DNA from 3 places in the Vreelandella neptunia genome. Region 2 is predicted to be linked to each of the others. Evidence: predicted binding sites of a transcription regulator. Region 2 holds the regulator's gene; each other region holds the start of a gene.
The links. The regulator FNR, encoded in region 2, switches genes on or off when oxygen is low (the NO sensors DNR and NnrR bind a similar motif). The targets are predictions, from matches to a motif close to TTGATNTANATCAA.
Positions count from the first base shown of each region.

Region 1: SR894_RS19020 (xanthine dehydrogenase family protein molybdopterin-binding subunit) is a predicted target of FNR. The motif match lies at 3,204-3,217, and genes of this name have one in related genera.
Region 3: hemN (oxygen-independent coproporphyrinogen III oxidase) is a predicted target of FNR. The motif match lies at 3,348-3,361, and genes of this name have one in related genera.

Region 1 covers NZ_CP140255.1:4,108,503-4,113,863, reverse strand. The annotation lists gene SR894_RS19025 (XdhC family protein) at 1-822, opposite strand, end outside; gene SR894_RS19020 (xanthine dehydrogenase family protein molybdopterin-binding subunit) at 822-3,092, opposite strand; gene SR894_RS19015 (MarR family winged helix-turn-helix transcriptional regulator) at 3,302-3,784, shown strand; gene SR894_RS19010 (N-carbamoylsarcosine amidohydrolase) at 3,826-4,485, opposite strand; gene SR894_RS19005 (maleate cis-trans isomerase family protein) at 4,497-5,264, opposite strand; gene SR894_RS19000 (alpha/beta fold hydrolase) at 5,280-5,361, opposite strand, start outside.
Region 2 covers NZ_CP140255.1:3,406,528-3,411,888, reverse strand. The annotation lists gene ttcA (tRNA 2-thiocytidine(32) synthetase TtcA) at 204-1,124, shown strand; gene fnr (fumarate/nitrate reduction transcriptional regulator Fnr) at 1,117-1,863, opposite strand; gene hemN (oxygen-independent coproporphyrinogen III oxidase) at 1,948-3,381, opposite strand; gene SR894_RS15910 (sulfite exporter TauE/SafE family protein) at 3,460-4,152, opposite strand; gene ccoS (cbb3-type cytochrome oxidase assembly protein CcoS) at 4,149-4,394, opposite strand; gene SR894_RS15900 (heavy metal translocating P-type ATPase) at 4,391-5,361, opposite strand, start outside.
Region 3 covers NZ_CP140255.1:2,311,598-2,316,958, forward strand. The annotation lists gene SR894_RS10730 (nitrate reductase subunit alpha) at 1-1,592, opposite strand, end outside; gene hemN (oxygen-independent coproporphyrinogen III oxidase) at 1,767-3,152, opposite strand; gene ubiU (ubiquinone anaerobic biosynthesis protein UbiU) at 3,420-4,415, shown strand; gene SR894_RS10745 (U32 family peptidase) at 4,425-5,361, shown strand, end outside.

The sequences.
Region 1 (5,361 bases), 700 kb from region 2:
ACGTAATAGCCGCTCTGCCCGCTGTTGCGAGGTTTGCTGGGAGCCCATAACGCCAATGTAAAAGGCTTCCGTTCGGACGGCTTCGATCATTGCTAAATCATCGATACGCGGGTCGTGGGTCAAGGCCACAACGGCGGTATTGGCATGGCAACCGCCCGAGGCGATAAACACGGAGGGCAGCACCGCCTGCACTTCCACGCCCGCGACAGCAAAATTTTGCCTAGCCTCGTCTCTGGGATCGCAGACAATCACCTCAAAGCCCAGCGTTTGGGCAAACAGCGCACAGGGCTCAGAGATCGCAGAGATCCCCGCGATGATCAGCCGTAGCGCAGGGCCTATGCGAATATTGACGCTAGCTGTATCGAAGGTAACGGCGGGCTCGGTGTTATTCGAGAGGTTAAAGCGCTTGCCGCTGCCATCCAACTTGATACAGCGGGTTAGCGGTTGGCGACCCAGTAACGTGGCATGCATCACTTCTAGGTGAGTGAGGTTTTCGGTGTTGGGCGCTAGCCGTTCAACCAGTATTTCTAGGCTACCACCGCAGGGTAAACGAATATTCGCTGAACCAGCATCCCCGCCATAGCGCACCCGTTGAACCGGTTCGTTAAACTCACCCTTTTGAAGCCGTGCGATAAAGTCCTCTTCGACACAGCCACCTGACAGTGACCCCAGATAGTCGCCTGTCGAACATGCTACCAGCATGGCACCCGGCTCCCGGGGGGCTGAGCCAAAGGTTTTTAGCACCGTACACAGCCAAACGGTCAGCCCCTGGTTGGCCCACTTCAGCGCCCGTTCGATAACCTGTAGATCAAGATGGTGCATTAACTCGCCGCCTCCAGGGGAAGTCGAAGGGCGGCTTTCAGTGCATCGCGAATGGTGTCAGGGGTAAAAGGGGGATGGGTAAAGCGTACCCCCGTGGCATCAAAAAGCGCGTTGGCAATCGCGGGAGCGCCGGGAAGTGAGGCGGACTCCCCAACACCGAGTGGGGGCAGTTCAGGGCGATCAAGCAGCATGACGTCGATGGGAGGAAGCTCCGAGAAACGTAGAATAGGGTAGCCGCCCCACTCTCTGCTGGTCGGTAAACCATCCTCAAAGGTTACCCGCTCCTTTAATGTGCGGCTGAGCATCTGGATCACATTGCCATGCACCTGATGGCGAACGCCGGCGGGGTTCACCATCAAGCCCGCATCCTGACCCACATATAAGTTCTCAATGACAACCCGCCCACTCTTCACATTGACTTTTAGCTCAATCACCCAGGCGGCGAGCGCGGCACCAAAGCCTGGAAATTTACTATGTACGTACTGGGCGTAAGCGAAGCCTCGGCCGTAGCGCCACTCTCCATCGCTTCTCGGGTTGGTGTTGGCGGTACAGGGTTTCCAGTTCGCATGTTCGGCTAACGCTTCGACAAGCTCGCAGGCGCGGTTATCGGCTAAGTAGCGCAACCGATAGGCGACAGGATCTTCACCCGCCAAGTAGGCGAGTTCATCAATATAGCTTTCGTGGGCGAAAGTGCTGGGCAGCGCCGAGACACCACGCAGCCAGGAGGCACGCACCAGGGTCGGGACGTCGTCGCATACTATTTGGCGATGAGGGTAGCGGTAGGGCGGCACCGATGTTCGATCTCCCATCTCAAAGGGGATATCAATGGGTGAGGCGGCGCCGGTCAGCAGCAGTGCCAGAGTGGGCGCACTGTTAGAGGGGTAACGCGTATTAAAGCGATAGCCTGCCGGGCTGCCATCTGCGTTCAAGCCGCCCTGGATGGCCATATACTGAGCAGCCCCTTTAGGCTCCCAGGTGTGCTCCTGCTCACGGGTTAGTTGCACACGAACAGGTCGACCCACCGCCTGAGACAGCAGCACTGCATCCGCGCCAACGTCGTCGGCGCAGTTGCGGCCATAGCAGCCCGAGGTTTCCATGCGGGTAATGGTGATAACGCCTTCATCCAAACCGGTAAGGCGGGCGAGGTCGGCGCGCAGGCTGTGTGGATTTTGGGTGCCCGACCATACGTGCAGGCCATCTTCGTTGGCATCGGCGACAGAGCACGAAGGGCCAATGGAGCCATGCAGTTGGAAAGGCCACACATAGTGACGATGGAGCGGATGTTGCGCGGCAGCCAGAGCGCTGTCGAGATCACCTTCTTCGAGGAGTATGCGCTGTTTGCTGGGCAGGTCGAGCAGTGCTTGCTCTATGTTGTCCAACTGAGGCAAGCCTTCGATTGGGCGCCACTGGATCTTTAGCTGTTTGGCTGCGGCAGCAGCCTGCTCTTCACGCTCGGCCACCACGCCAACAAAGTCACCGACCACCACGACACTTATCACACCTGGCAAATGAGCCACAGAGCTTTCATCTACCGCGATTAAACTGTTGCCAATAAAGTCGCCGCTATCATGGCCTACATAAGGCGGACGAATCACTCGCCCATGCAGCATGTTGGGCAGCCGCAGGTCGTGGATAAAAGTCAATTGCCCGGTGGCCTTGGCGGGTATATCCACGCGGGAGGTTGATTGGCCGACCAGGGTATAATGGCTGACCGGCTTAAGCGGCACCTCATCGGCAAGCTTTAATGCATGACGGGTGCCCCGCAGCAACTCCCCAAAGCTAACGGATGAGCGGTTATTATCACTTGGCGTAATAGCGCCGTTCTGGCAGCTAAGTAGTGAGCGCTCAGTGTCAAAGTGCTTTGCTGCCAGTGTTAATAGGTACTCCCGCGCCTGAGCGGCAGCTCGACGTAAAGGCTCGGCAGTGATCTGAATCGACGCACTGGCAATGGTGGGGCCTTGGTTGGGGGCTTCAACGGAGTTGCCCAGCACCATGGTGACGCTGTCGAACGCGACGCTCAGCTCTTCTGCAACAATTTGAGCGAGCGCCGTGCGTATGCCAGTGCCCAGGTCTACGTGGCCGTTGAAAGCCACGATATGACTATCGCTCAGTACGGCAATGAATATCTCAGGCTCATGAGGGGTAAAGTTTGAGTGTGTACCTGGCTGTCCGGGCGCGGGCTTGGGGGGCGTAACCGGGTCGCGATAGATCACCAGAACATCAGACCCATACAGCAGTGACTCTCTTGTATAGTCTGATTTATAAGCCATGCCTGCCTCCCACGCTAGCGTTTTAGGTAATCAGTGCAGATTAATTTGAGGTGATCAAAGAGCGATAACTAAGGTAAAATTGTAGCGTGTACGCCATAAAAGCATGATGAATTGATCCAGCGCAAGCAGTATTTAAAGCGTTGATGCATCATTTTGTTAACCAGTGCCATACTCGATACACATCGTCGCTAATAGATTAAGGATATGGAATGACAACGGATAGTGCGCTCAAACACTCGTCTACCGGCGAACACCCCACACCTTCAGAGCAGGGGTATGATTTTTCTGAGCAAGTAGGCCATCTACTGCGTAAAGCCTACCAGCGGCATACGGCTATTTTTCAGCGCTACAGCAGCGATAAACAGCTCACTGCCATTCAGTTTGTCACGCTGTGCACGGTGATGGAGCGAGGCCCCAGCTCGCTAACCGATATCGTCAACGCCACGGCGATTGATCCAGCCACCATCCGTGGCGTCATTAAACGCCTTAAAGCACGTGAGTGGATCTCGCTTACCACCGACCCCAATGATCAACGCAAAGTCATGGTGGTGATCACCGAGCCCGGTGCGGCATTAGTCGAGGGCATGGTGCCCAGTGCCAAGCAAATTAGCGATCAGACCATGAAAAACCTCAACCCGGCAGAGCGGATCGCTTTGATGCATCTGCTGGAAAAAATGAACGCGGATGGGTGAGCCAAAAGAGAGGCTCGCGCTCCCGCGCTTTCGGAGTACGCCTAACGCTTCATTAAGTAACCCAGCGTTTCATCCAGCCCAATCACATCCCCATACTTGCTATCGATATCAAACAGGTTAGCTTCATGGGGCGCGGGGTGGCGGTCGCCCACGCAATCGCGCACCACCATCACCCGAAAGCCGTGCTGTACGCCGTCAACGGCGGTGGCGCGAATGCAGCCGCTGGTGGAGCAACCGGTAATGATCAGCGTATCGATCCCCATGGCGACCAGCGTGGAGGCCAGCGAAGTACCAAAGAAGGCGCTGGCATACTGCTTGGTCATTACCAGCTCATCTTCTCGGGGTGCCACTTCGGGGCAGAACTCCGCATAGGGGTTGCCCGCCACCATTGCCCGCATGACCGGTGCCTTCTTGACCCAAATGCCGCCATCGGTTTGATCCGGGGCATGATACAGGATGTTGGTGTGGATAACCGGCGTGCCAGTGCGCCGTGCGGTATGGAGTAGCGGCGGCATATTGGCCACCGCATCCACCACACCCTGGGCAAATAACGGCGAACCGGGCGTGGTGTAGCCCTGCATAAAATCAACCACCAGCAGCGCGGGTCTTTTGCCAAAACCTATGCGTCCATCCCACACGCCCTTGTAGTTGTCATCTAAGCTGCCACCAATATCGCTGGCTGCCTGGCTGGGGGTCGTCATAGTGCTATCTCCTAGTAAGCCCCTGATAAGAGGGCGCCCGCGCCCGGTACGATGGGCTCCAGGTCGAGTGCCTTGAGCATGGCGTAGGTGGTCGCGATAGCTGCGGTCACGACGGGCTTTCCGGTTAAGGCTTCTACCTTGGCGACGGCCGGTAGTGACGGCATTTGCACACAGGCTGACAAGACGATAGCGTCCACGTTACTTAAATCAAGACTGGCGACGATCTCGGGAAGATTGGCGGGATCGTGGCGAGCGACATCCAGGTTATTGGGGATCTCAAGCGCCCGATAGTCGAGCACGTCAATGCCTTCCTGACGGATGTAGTCGACCACCATTTCGGTCAGCGGCTTCATGTAAGGCGCCACGACCACCACACGTTTGGCTTTCATCACACCCAGAGCATCAACCAGCGCACCGGCGCTGGTGACCACCGGCGTATCGCAGCCGTTCTCTTCGGTGCGGCTGCGCAGACGCTTTTGCGACTCTCGGTGGTAGCCGGGCCCCATCGCCATAATGGCGACTAGGCAGGCATACCCCATCACATCCACTGCTGCATCGGAGAGCTCCAAGGCACAGCGGTCAGACTCCGCATCCATAGCGGCCAGCTCGTCCTTGCTGACGGTTTTCATGCGCATACGGCTGGAGTGGTAGGTAAAGCGTTCCGGGCGAATCAACTGCCGTGCAGCGAGCATGGCAGGTATCTCGGTCTCCATGGTGATATTGGAGCTGGGGACGATCTGGCCGATACGGTATGTTTTAGTGGTAGTGCTGGAGGTCATGATCATTGGCCTTTGTTAGAGTTGTGTGCCCAGGAAGTCTTCAAACGCGGCAAAAAAGCCCTCGAAGTCATCCCAGGGAATCATGTGACCCGCTTGT
Region 2 (5,361 bases):
GGCGCTACTTTTGTCATCCATGACAAAAGACCCTCGCTCCAAGCTACCCTCGCACCGAGATATGGTACAGCGTTCAAAATAGTCATTTTCAATTGCGATATCTTGTGTGGCTACGTCTGATTAGTTGGGTCAGGCGGTGAGTGTTGTTAGAATAGTTATTACTTTTTTATCTCACGCCTTCTACCCTCGGCAGTGCTTATACCATGCAAACTCTTGATCACTTTGATCCTGCTCACCTTAATACGGTTGGAGCCACCCCAGCTGACGCTGAGCACGACCAGCCTGAGCTGGCTGATGCGAAGCAGAAGCGTGAATTTAACAAGCTGCAAAAGCGTCTGCGCCGAGAAGTGGGCAATGCGATCATTGATTACCAAATGATCAGTGAAGGCGATCGCGTGATGGTCTGCCTCTCCGGTGGAAAAGACAGCTACACCATGCTGGAGATTTTGCGCAATTTGCAGCGCAATGCGCCGGTCAATTTCTCGCTGGTAGCGGTCAACCTGGATCAAAAACAGCCGGGCTTTCCCGAACACGTACTGCCCGCTTATCTGGATAAGCAGGGCGTGGAGTACCACATTGTCGAGCGCGATACTTACTCGGTGGTGAAAGAGAAAACCCCCGAAGGTAAAACCACCTGCGCGCTCTGTTCACGGCTGCGGCGCGGCTCGCTATATGGTTTCGCTGAAGAGATAGGCGCCAATAAGATTGCCCTGGGTCATCACCGGGAAGATATTCTCGAAACGCTGTTTCTCAATATGTTTTTTGGCGGCAATCTAAAAGCGATGCCGCCAAAGCTGTTATCCGATGATGGTAAAAATATCGTTATTCGGCCCTTGGCCTACTGCAAAGAGGCTGATATCGCCGAGTTTTCGCGGCTGATGGCGTTTCCGATTATCCCCTGCAATCTTTGCGGCTCACAGCCTAATATGCAGCGCCAGGTGGTGAAAGAGATGCTCGCCGAGTGGGACAAAAAGTTTCCTGGCCGTCTGGAAAGCATGTTCAAGGCCGTCACCAACATTGCCCCTTCCCAGTTGGCTGACCGCAACCTTTTCGATTTTGAAGGTCTAGAGGCCAAGCAGGCAGAGCTGCTGGCAGGGCGCATCCAGGCCTATAACGTCAGCTAACCGTTTGCTCTTCCTCTTCGGCGAGGGTAATCAAACGCTGCATATCGAGAATGTTGACCTCTCGCCCGGAGACCGCCACCACATTCTGTTGCTGAAAGCGGCTTAGTATGCGGCTGACCGTTTCAACCGCGAGGCCCAGATAGTTGCCGATATCAGCCCTGGGCATTGAGAGGCGAAAGCTGTAAGGCGAATAGCCTCTGCGACGAAAACGGTCCGAAAGGGTAATCAAAAAGGTGGCCAGCCGCTGATCGGCGGTTTTGCGCGAGAGTAGGCGCATCATGCGTCGGTCATCGCGCAACTCTTTGCTCATGCTCCGATACAGCTGGCCCCGCAGTTCGGGCAACTCTTCTGAGAGTAAGTCCAGGCGGTCAAAAGGAATCTCACAGACGGTGGTGGTTTCCAGGGCGATAACGCTACCGGGGTAGTGCTCTTCGTCAATGCCATCCAGTCCCACCAGCTCACTGGGTAGGTAGAAATTGGTTAGCTGTTCGCTGCCGTTACCTTCAGCGCTGGTCTGCTTCAAACTGCCCGAACGTACAGCGTAAACGCTGGTAAAGGCGTCGCCCTGACGAAACAGCGGTTCGCCTTTTTTCAGCGGCGCGCGACGACGAATAATGGCGTCAAACTGCCCCACGTCGTCCAGCTCAAGGGCAAGTGGCAGGCACAGTGAACTCAAACTGCAGGTTTGGCAGCGAGCTTCATGGAGTAGCGAGCGCCGACGGCTCATGGGTTCCAACATGCTTTGCTCCTTGAGAGAATCCCGCTTATCAATTAGAAAAGCCTTACCTATTGTAGTCGCTTTAGCATGCCTGCTTAAAGATGATTAAACAATCTTTGAGTAACGTTGGCCCGTTTGCTGCGCCAGGTGAGCATCGAACGCCATCGCTATATGGCGAATCAGCAGCTGCCCCATCGGCGTGGCGTTAAGCTGGTCGCCGCTGCGGGTCAGCAGGCCATCCTGCTCGGCGCTCTGCAGGCGCTCAAGCGCTGGCGCAAAGTAGCGGGGGGCATCGATGTTCCAGCGTTGGCTAACGGCGGCCAGGTCAATGCCCATATCGCACATCAGCCGCTCAATCACGTCCCGCCGGATCAGGTCGTCATCACTCAACCGCACGCCACGCCCGGTAGCGAGTTGACCCTTATCCAGCGCCGCTTCGTAGCTTGCCAGATCGCTCGGGTTCTGCGCATAGACGTCATCAATGCGTGAAATCGCCGAAACGCCAAGCCCGATTAAGTCGCACTGAGCGTGGCTGGAGTAGCCTTGAAAGTTACGCTGTAGCGAGCCTTCGCGCTGAGCAATAGCCAAGCTATCGTCAGGTCGGGCAAAGTGATCCATACCAATATGCACATAGCCTGCTGCGGTGAGCATTTCGATGGTGGTGCGCAGAATCGCCAGTTTCTCATCGCCACCCGGCAAGTCATCGACATTAATACGCCGCTGCGGGGCAAAGCGCTCGGGCATATGTGCGTAATTAAACACTGAAAGGCGCGCCGGGTTGAGCTCGATCACCTGGCGTAGCGTGTCGGCAAAGCTTTTTTCAGTCTGAAATGGCAAACCGTAAATTAGATCGAGATTGAGCGAGCGAAAGCCCAAACGATGCGCCTCATCCATCAGCGTTTCGGTAAGTACCCGAGGTTGAATGCGATTAATCGCTTTCTGCACCAGAGGGTTTAAATCCTGCACGCCCAGGCTAATGCGATTAAAGCCGAGGGATTCGAGATGGCGCAGCGTAAACACATCCGCTTCGCGAGGATCTATTTCAATCGCGTAATCGCGATCAGTCGACGACGAAAGGCCAAAGCGGGCATCCAGGCGATCAATCAGGTCGCCCATCTGGTTCAAGCTGAGAAACGTCGGCGTACCGCCGCCCCAATGCAGCTGCTCCACCGGTCGTGATGTATCCAAGTGGCGTGCGGTCAGCACCATTTCACGGTCAAGCCGGGCTATATAGGGCTCGGCCAGGGCGGTGTTTTTGGTTGCGATTTTATTACACGCGCAGTAGAAGCAGATTTTGCGGCAGAAGGGCACGTGAACATACAGCGAGAGCGATCGCTTGCTGGCATTGCTACGCTCCAGCGCCTGGGTCAGGTTGCTAGGGGTAAATTGCTCGTGAAACGACAGTGCCGTGGGGTAGGAGGTGTAGCGTGGGCCGCTGGTGTCGTAGCGGCGCAGTAACGCTTCATCCCACACCGGCTGCATAGGGGCTGCGGCAGCTGCGGGTGCAAGAGGCAATGCAGCGGGGGCATGAACGGGCATGAAGGGGCGCTCCGACGTTAGGAAATGCCGCTAGCCTAACCCGCGACGAAGGCGTAAAGGTTGAGCCACGTCATGCTATTAGAGATTGTGTGCGGTGAGTGTCCACAGCTGCCACAGCGCAAAAGCGATAATTGTCAGCGCTGCCACACTGCGGGTCGCGGGGTGACGTATCAAATGACTGAGTTGGCGGGCAGCGAGGCCAGTGGCAAGTAGTGCAGGCAGGGTGCCAAGCCCAAAGGCGCCCATGAGTAGCGCGCCCTGAAGCGGGTCGGCAATCGCCAGGCTCCAGGCCAGCATGGAGTAGACCAAACCACAGGGGAGCCAGCCCCAGAGTGCCCCCAGGGCAAAGGCTTGGGGAAGGTGCACCACGGGCATTAAGCGACGCCCCACGGGCTCAATAAAGCGCCATAGGCGGCGGCCTACGGCCTCAATTTTGAGCAGCCCTTTCCACCAGTTGGCGATATACAGTGCCATTAAGATCAGCATCAGCGCGGCAAATATCTGCAGCAGCAGGCGTGCCGTAGCAGAAAGGGAAAACAGCGTGCCTAGCAGCGCCACCAGCGCGCCTGCGCTCATATAGCTAATAATACGGCCTGCGTTATAGCTGAGCAGCAGGCCCCCCATGCGTGCCGGGTGGCGCATGCTAGGGGGTACTGCAAAGGTGAGCGCACTCATAATGCCGCCACACATGCCGATACAGTGGGCGCCACCCATCAAGCCGAACACAAACGCCGCCATGAGCGGCGGCAGATCGAGCCCCGTCGGATTCATGAACGGGGCTCTGGGTCGTCGGGTGAGTTTGCATCGGCTGGCGCAGCGTTTTTTTGCTTGGTTTGCTGACGCTGGCGGCGCTGCTCGGGGCTGAGGTCGTTTTCATCCTCATCAAATAGAATCCGGTGCGCCGGACCTTCTAAGTCGTCGAACTGATCATTTTTCACCGCCCAGAAAAACGCCCAGACGGCCAGGCCGAGCAAAATCAGCGAGAGTGGAATGAGCAGGTATAGAATCGTCATGCGGTTACCGGTGTTGAAGTGTCGAGCGCTGGCGCGGGCTGGGTGCGCCAGCGAGACAGTCGCAGCGCATTACCCACTACCACTAACGAACTAAGCGACATACCAATCGCGGCTAGCCAGGGCGGCACCAGCCCCATTGCTGCCAGCGGCAGCGCCGAAAAGTTGTAACACACTGACCAAATCATATTCTGGCGCATGATACGCCGGGTGGCGCGGGAAATCTCGATAGCCTCAAAAATTCGCATCAGGCGCGGGCTGAGTAGTACCGCGTCCGCGCGGGTGCGGGCTAGGTCAGTTGCGCCATTCATGGCAATCGCCACATCGGCTCCGGCTAACACCGGCACGTCGTTAATGCCGTCACCAATCATCACCACGGTTTCGCCTGCGGCTTGGAGCTCTTTTATCCGGGCTAGCTTGCCTTCCGGGCTGGTGCCCGCATGCCAGGTGGCAATATCAAGTTGGTTGGCCAAGCTTTCCACGGCATCCTGGGTATCGCCAGAGAGCAGCTCAACGCTTAACCCCAGGGCCTGGAGGGCTTTGATCGTTGCCGCAGCGTCATCGCGGACGCCGTCGTGCAAGCCGAACCAGGCGCGGGGCGCACCGTTTTCGCTAAGCAGCAGCCACTGGCCTTTGGCAGGCGCCGCTATGACGTCATCCACGGCGCCATTTATTGCGCTATCCATTGCGCCATTTATTGCAAACCTGGGCTTGCCCAACCGCCAACGAGCGCCGTTTAGGCTCCCTTCTAGCCCTTGCCCTGTGTGGCTGTGAATATCTTTGGCTTGCAGGGTAGCCTCCCGGAATGGCCGAAAGGCGCGGGCGATCGGGTGTTCCGAGTGGGCTTCAAGGGCGGCGGCAATGGCCCGTGCACGCTCGGCGGTTAATTCACCAAAGGGCTGGATTTGGGTAAGGTGCATTTCGCCGCGGGTTAGGGTGCCGGTTTTATCAAAGATCACCCGGGTCACGT
Region 3 (5,361 bases), 1.1 Mb from region 2:
TCTGCAGGGACGCCGGTGATTTTCTCCTGCCACGCGGGGGTATAGGGACGAATCTGATCAAACGAGGTCGCGCCATCATCTTCGCCGTCGCCGACAAAGCCACGGTCGATACCGTAGTTGGCACACATCAGATCAAAAACGGTGACCGCCAGCATTTCGCTGCCATCGGCTCTCTTCAAGCGTTTGGCGGGCAAATTGTGGAACAGTAGGTCATCGGCGGCGCCAACACCGGCTCCTTTTACGTGCTCAAAGTGTTCGTGTTCGATACCACCAAAGTAAGGAAACGCAACGCGCGCGACGCTATCGTGGTGATTGACCAAACTGAGTAACGGCTTGATTTCAGCGCCAGCGGCGTCCAGCGATTCCAGGTTCCACTTGCCCACTTCGTCGCCGGTTTCGCCCCAGCGGAAACCGATGGAACCGCGCGGTACCACCAGCTGGTCACGGGTTTCGTCCCAGGCAACGGTTTTCCACTCGGGATTGTTTTCCTGGCCCAGGGCAGCATCAAAATCACTGGCACGCAGTTGGCGGCCCGGTGCGAAGCTGCCATCTTCACGCACTTCCAGTTCCACCAGGAACGGCATGTCAGTATAGCGGCGTACATAGTCAGTGAAGTAAGCACTCGGGTTATCGAGGTGGAACTCTTTGAGGATGACATGGCCCATGGCCATCGCCAGGGCGGCATCGGTGCCCTGTTTGGCGGACAGCCATTCGTCGGTGAGTTTGGAGACTTCGGCATAATCCGGAGTGATCGAAACCGTCTTGGTGCCCTTGTAACGTACTTCGGTAAAGAAGTGGGCATCCGGGGTACGCGTCTGGGGCACGTTGGAGCCCCAGGCGATGATGTAGCCGGAGTTGTACCAGTCTGCGGACTCGGGAACGTCAGTCTGCTCGCCCCAGGTCATTGGCGAGGCCGGCGGCAAATCGCAGTACCAGTCGTAGAAGCTCATGCAGACGCCACCAATCAGCGAGAGGTAGCGGCTACCCGCGGCGTAGCTGACCATCGACATGGCAGGAATAGGCGAGAAGCCAAGAATACGGTCGGGGCCATACTGCTTGGCGGTGTAAACGTTAGAGGCCGCCACCAGCTCGTTGAGCTCGTCCCAGTTACCGCGAACGAAGCCGCCCATGCCGCGAGCACGCTTGTACTGTTTGGTCTTGGCGGGGTCTTCGACAATAGACGCCCAGGCGTCGACCGGGTCTGGGTTAGCCTTGAGCGCTTCGCGCCATAGCGCCAGCAGCGGCTTGCGGATCAACGGGTACTTGAGGCGGTTAGCGCTGTACAGATACCAGGAGTAACTGGCGCCGCGGGGGCAGCCACGCGGCTCATGGTTAGGCAGGTCGGGACGGGTACGGGGGTAGTCAGTCTGCTGGGTTTCCCAGGTAACCAAACCGTTTTTGACGTAGATCTTCCAGCTACAGGAGCCGGTGCAGTTCACCCCGTGGGTGCTGCGTACCACTTTGTCGTGCTGCCAGCGGGCACGATAGCTATCTTCCCACTGGCGGGATTCGCTGCGTAGCTCACCGTGTTCGTTGGCAAAAGGTTCGCGGGACTTGCGGAAGAAATTCAGCCGATCTATGAAGTGACTCATGGTCGATCTCCAGGCTCCTCGGAAATTTGCATACCCGACAGTGCGGGTTCCATGGAGTAGATTCTGCGTGATCGACAAGCGAATTACTGCGTGATTACCTCCATATACACCCTATCTACCCCCAAGGTGATAGAGCGGCCAACGTAAAGGAATAGACGGTTGGCGCTGTTGAAATTACACCGTGCGCGAATAACGGTTTTCCGTTGGTTTCAGGTAGGCGTCGAACGCCATGGCCAGGTTGCGGATCATCAATCGCCCCGACGGCAGCACCTCGATTTCATGGTCGCGCAAAGCAATTAGTCCGTCGTCCGCCATCTCTTCGAGGCTCGCCAAGGCACTCGCGAAGTAGCTGCGAAAATCGATATTGTGCCAGGCTTCGATAGCGGCAAATTCAAGTCGGCCGTGACACATCAGGGTATTAATGACATCGCGGCGGAGGCGGTCGTCATCGCTAAGGCGATAGCCACGGAAGACCGGTAAACGCCCTGCATCCAAACGATGCTGATACTGGGCAGTTTCCTTGACGTTTTGGCTATAGGTATCGCCCACCTTACCAATCGAGGTAATGCCCAGCCCAATCATGTCGCAGTCGGCGTGGGTAGAGTAGCCCTGAAAATTGCGCTGCAGAGTGCCATTTTCACGGGCCAGGCTCAGCTCGTCATTCGGAAGGGCGAAGTGATCCATGCCGATGTAGACATATCCTGCAGAGGTCAGCCGGTTAATCGTAAGCTCCAGTAGCTCCAGCTTGCGCTCGGGTGGCGGCATGTCTTCGGGGCGAATTAGCCGCTGAGCTTTAAACAGTTCGGGCAGATGAGCGTAGCTATAAGCGGCAATGCGATCCGGTTGCAGGTCAATAATCTTGGTTAGCGTCGTATCGAAACTCGCCACCGTCTGCAGCGGCAAACCGTAGATCAGGTCAACGCTGACCGATTCAAACCCCGCCTCGCGGGCAGCCTTGACCAGGGATACTACCTGCTCTTCGCTCTGGACGCGATTGACCGCTTGCTGCACGTCGTGATCGAAGTCCTGAACCCCGAAACTCAACCGATTGAAGCCCAGCGTGTAGAGCTCGTACACCTGTTCGGGGGTCACGGTGCGGGGGTCTACCTCCAGCGAGAATTCGCGCTCTTCAGGTGCAGCGAAGTGAAACGCTTCGTCCAGCGCCGTCATCAGTTCGCTTAGCTGGGCGTTGCTTAAGTAGGTTGGGGTGCCGCCGCCCAGGTGTAATTGGGTCATTTGCCGGGTGGTATCGAACAGCGCTCCCTGAACACGTATCTCCTGTTTTAACCACTGGAGGTATTCGGCGGCTCGTTCGGTATTATGAGTAATGATTTTGTTGCAGGCGCAGTAGTAGCACAGGCTTTTGCAGAACGGGATATGCACATAGACCGAAAGCGGCTTGGGTACTGCGACCCGATTACTGCGCTCGGCGGCGCTACGGTATTCATCCTCGGCAAACGCAGCATGAAACTGGGGCGCAGTGGGATAAGAAGTGTACCGCGGGCCTGGGCGGTCATATTTCTCTACCAGGGGGCGATTGAAGAGCAGTTCATCTTGCATGATTGGAATAGGTCTCTGAAAAGGGGCTCTAGAAGAGTTCTCTGAAAAAGGTCTCTTAAAAAGATCTCTTAAAAAGATCTCTGGAAGTGGGTGCAGCAAGCATTGGTTAATATTCATACAATATACGTTTTAAAAACTGCCTGCATCCAGCTTGCCTACTCTGCAGCGTTATCCTCTTTTGAAAGCCACCCCGATATGACCTGTGTCAAAAGCCGACAAAAAATAGGTGACTAAAATGCTCGGACTTTCCCCGCAAGGAGTCTCGCTATGGAGCTTGTATGTCCCGCTGGTAACCTGCCCGCCCTCAAGCGCGCTGTAGATGAAGGTGCCGACGCTGTCTATTTCGGTTTCCAGAACATAACCAACGCACGGCAATTCGCAGGGCTAAACTTTACCGACAAACGTGCCCGCGAGGGGATCGATTACGCCCACCGACATGGCAAACGCGTTTTTTGCGCCATTAATACCTATCCCCAGCCCGATGGCTGGCAACACTGGACTCAGGCCGTAGACCAGGCCGCCGAACTGGGCGTGGATGCGCTGATTCTCGCCGATATGGGACTGCTCGACTACGCTACTCGCCATCACCCCGAGATCTCGCGGCACCTTTCAGTGCAGGGTTCGGCGACCAGCCATGAAGCGCTACGCTTTTACCACCAGCATTTCGGCATCAAGCGCGCCGTACTGCCAAGGGTGCTGTCAATCACTCAGGTACGCGACCTGGCCAAGCAAACACCGGTAGAACTGGAGGTGTTCGCTTTCGGCAGCCTGTGCATCATGGCCGAAGGACGCTGCTATCTCTCCTCCTACCTGACCGGCGAATCGCCCAATACCAGGGGCGTCTGCTCGCCAGCGGCCCATGTCCGCTGGGAAGAAACGCCTGAGGGCTTAGAGTCGCGCCTTAACAATGTTCTTATCGACCGCTACGCCGAAGGCGAGCGCGCGGGCTACCCCACCCTATGCAAGGGTCGCTTCGAGGTGGCGGGCGAGACCTATCACGCCATTGAGGAACCCACCAGCCTCAATACCCTGGAGCTATTGCCGGAGCTACGCGACCTGGGTATTAGCGCCGTCAAAATTGAAGGTCGTCAGCGCAGTCCCGCCTATGTCTCTAAAGTGGCCGGGATCTGGCGTCAGGCGCTCAACCGCTTAGAGGCTCAACCTGAGCGCTTTGATCCAGACCCCGCCTGGATGGCCGGCCTTGCCGCGCTTTCCGAAGGTGCCATCACTACCCTAGGCGCCTACGAGCGCCGCTGGAAATAGGAGCCTACTATGCCGAACACTACACCACCCCCATCACCGACCTTATCAACCGGCCCTCTTCAACTCTCCCTCGGGCCGGTGCTTTTTTACTGGACTCGGCAACGCTACGCCGACTTCTACCGCGAGGCGGCCGACTGGCCGGTAGAGATTATTACCCTGGGCGAAACCGTCTGCTCGCGGCGCCGCGACATGAAACTGGACGACTGGCTAGGCATTGGGCGCGAACTCACCCAGGCGGGCAAGCAGGTAGTACTCGCCAGCCAGACATTGATCGAGTCCGAAGCCGACTTGCGTGACTTGCGCAAGCTGTGTGACAACGGTGATTTTATCGTCGAGGCCAATGACCAAAGCGCCCTGCAACGACTCTCCAGTGCCGGACTGCCGTTCATCGCCGGTGCTGCGCTCAACCTCTACAACCCGGCGACAGTGGGCGTCATGGCACGTGCTGGAATGAAGCGCTGGCAAGCGCCGGTGGAAATGTCACAGCAAGATTTGGCCAAGCTTATTCACGATTGCCACCAGGCAGGCATTCCCCATCCATGCGAAGTATTCGCCTACGGGCATCTCCCCTTGGCCTGGTCATCACGCTGCTTTACCGCCCGGCGCCACCAAACGCCTAAAGACCGCTGCAAGTTCGTCTGCCAAAAGTACCCCGAAGGCTTGGTGCTACGTTCACAAGAATCCCGCGATGTTTTTACCCTGAACGGTATTCAAACCCTTTCCAGCGCCTGCCAGGATCTGCGCCATGAACTGACGGTCATGGTGGATATGGGGGTATCAGTGGCACGTCTCAGCCCACGGGCGGAAGGCATGGCCATGGTAGTCAAGGCTTTCGACAAGGCCCGCCACGGCAGGTTACCTACTCCCGATCCTTTAACGCTGGTGGATGCTGAAATCTGCGACGGTTACTGGTATGGCCGACCGGGTATGGATAACACCCGCACGA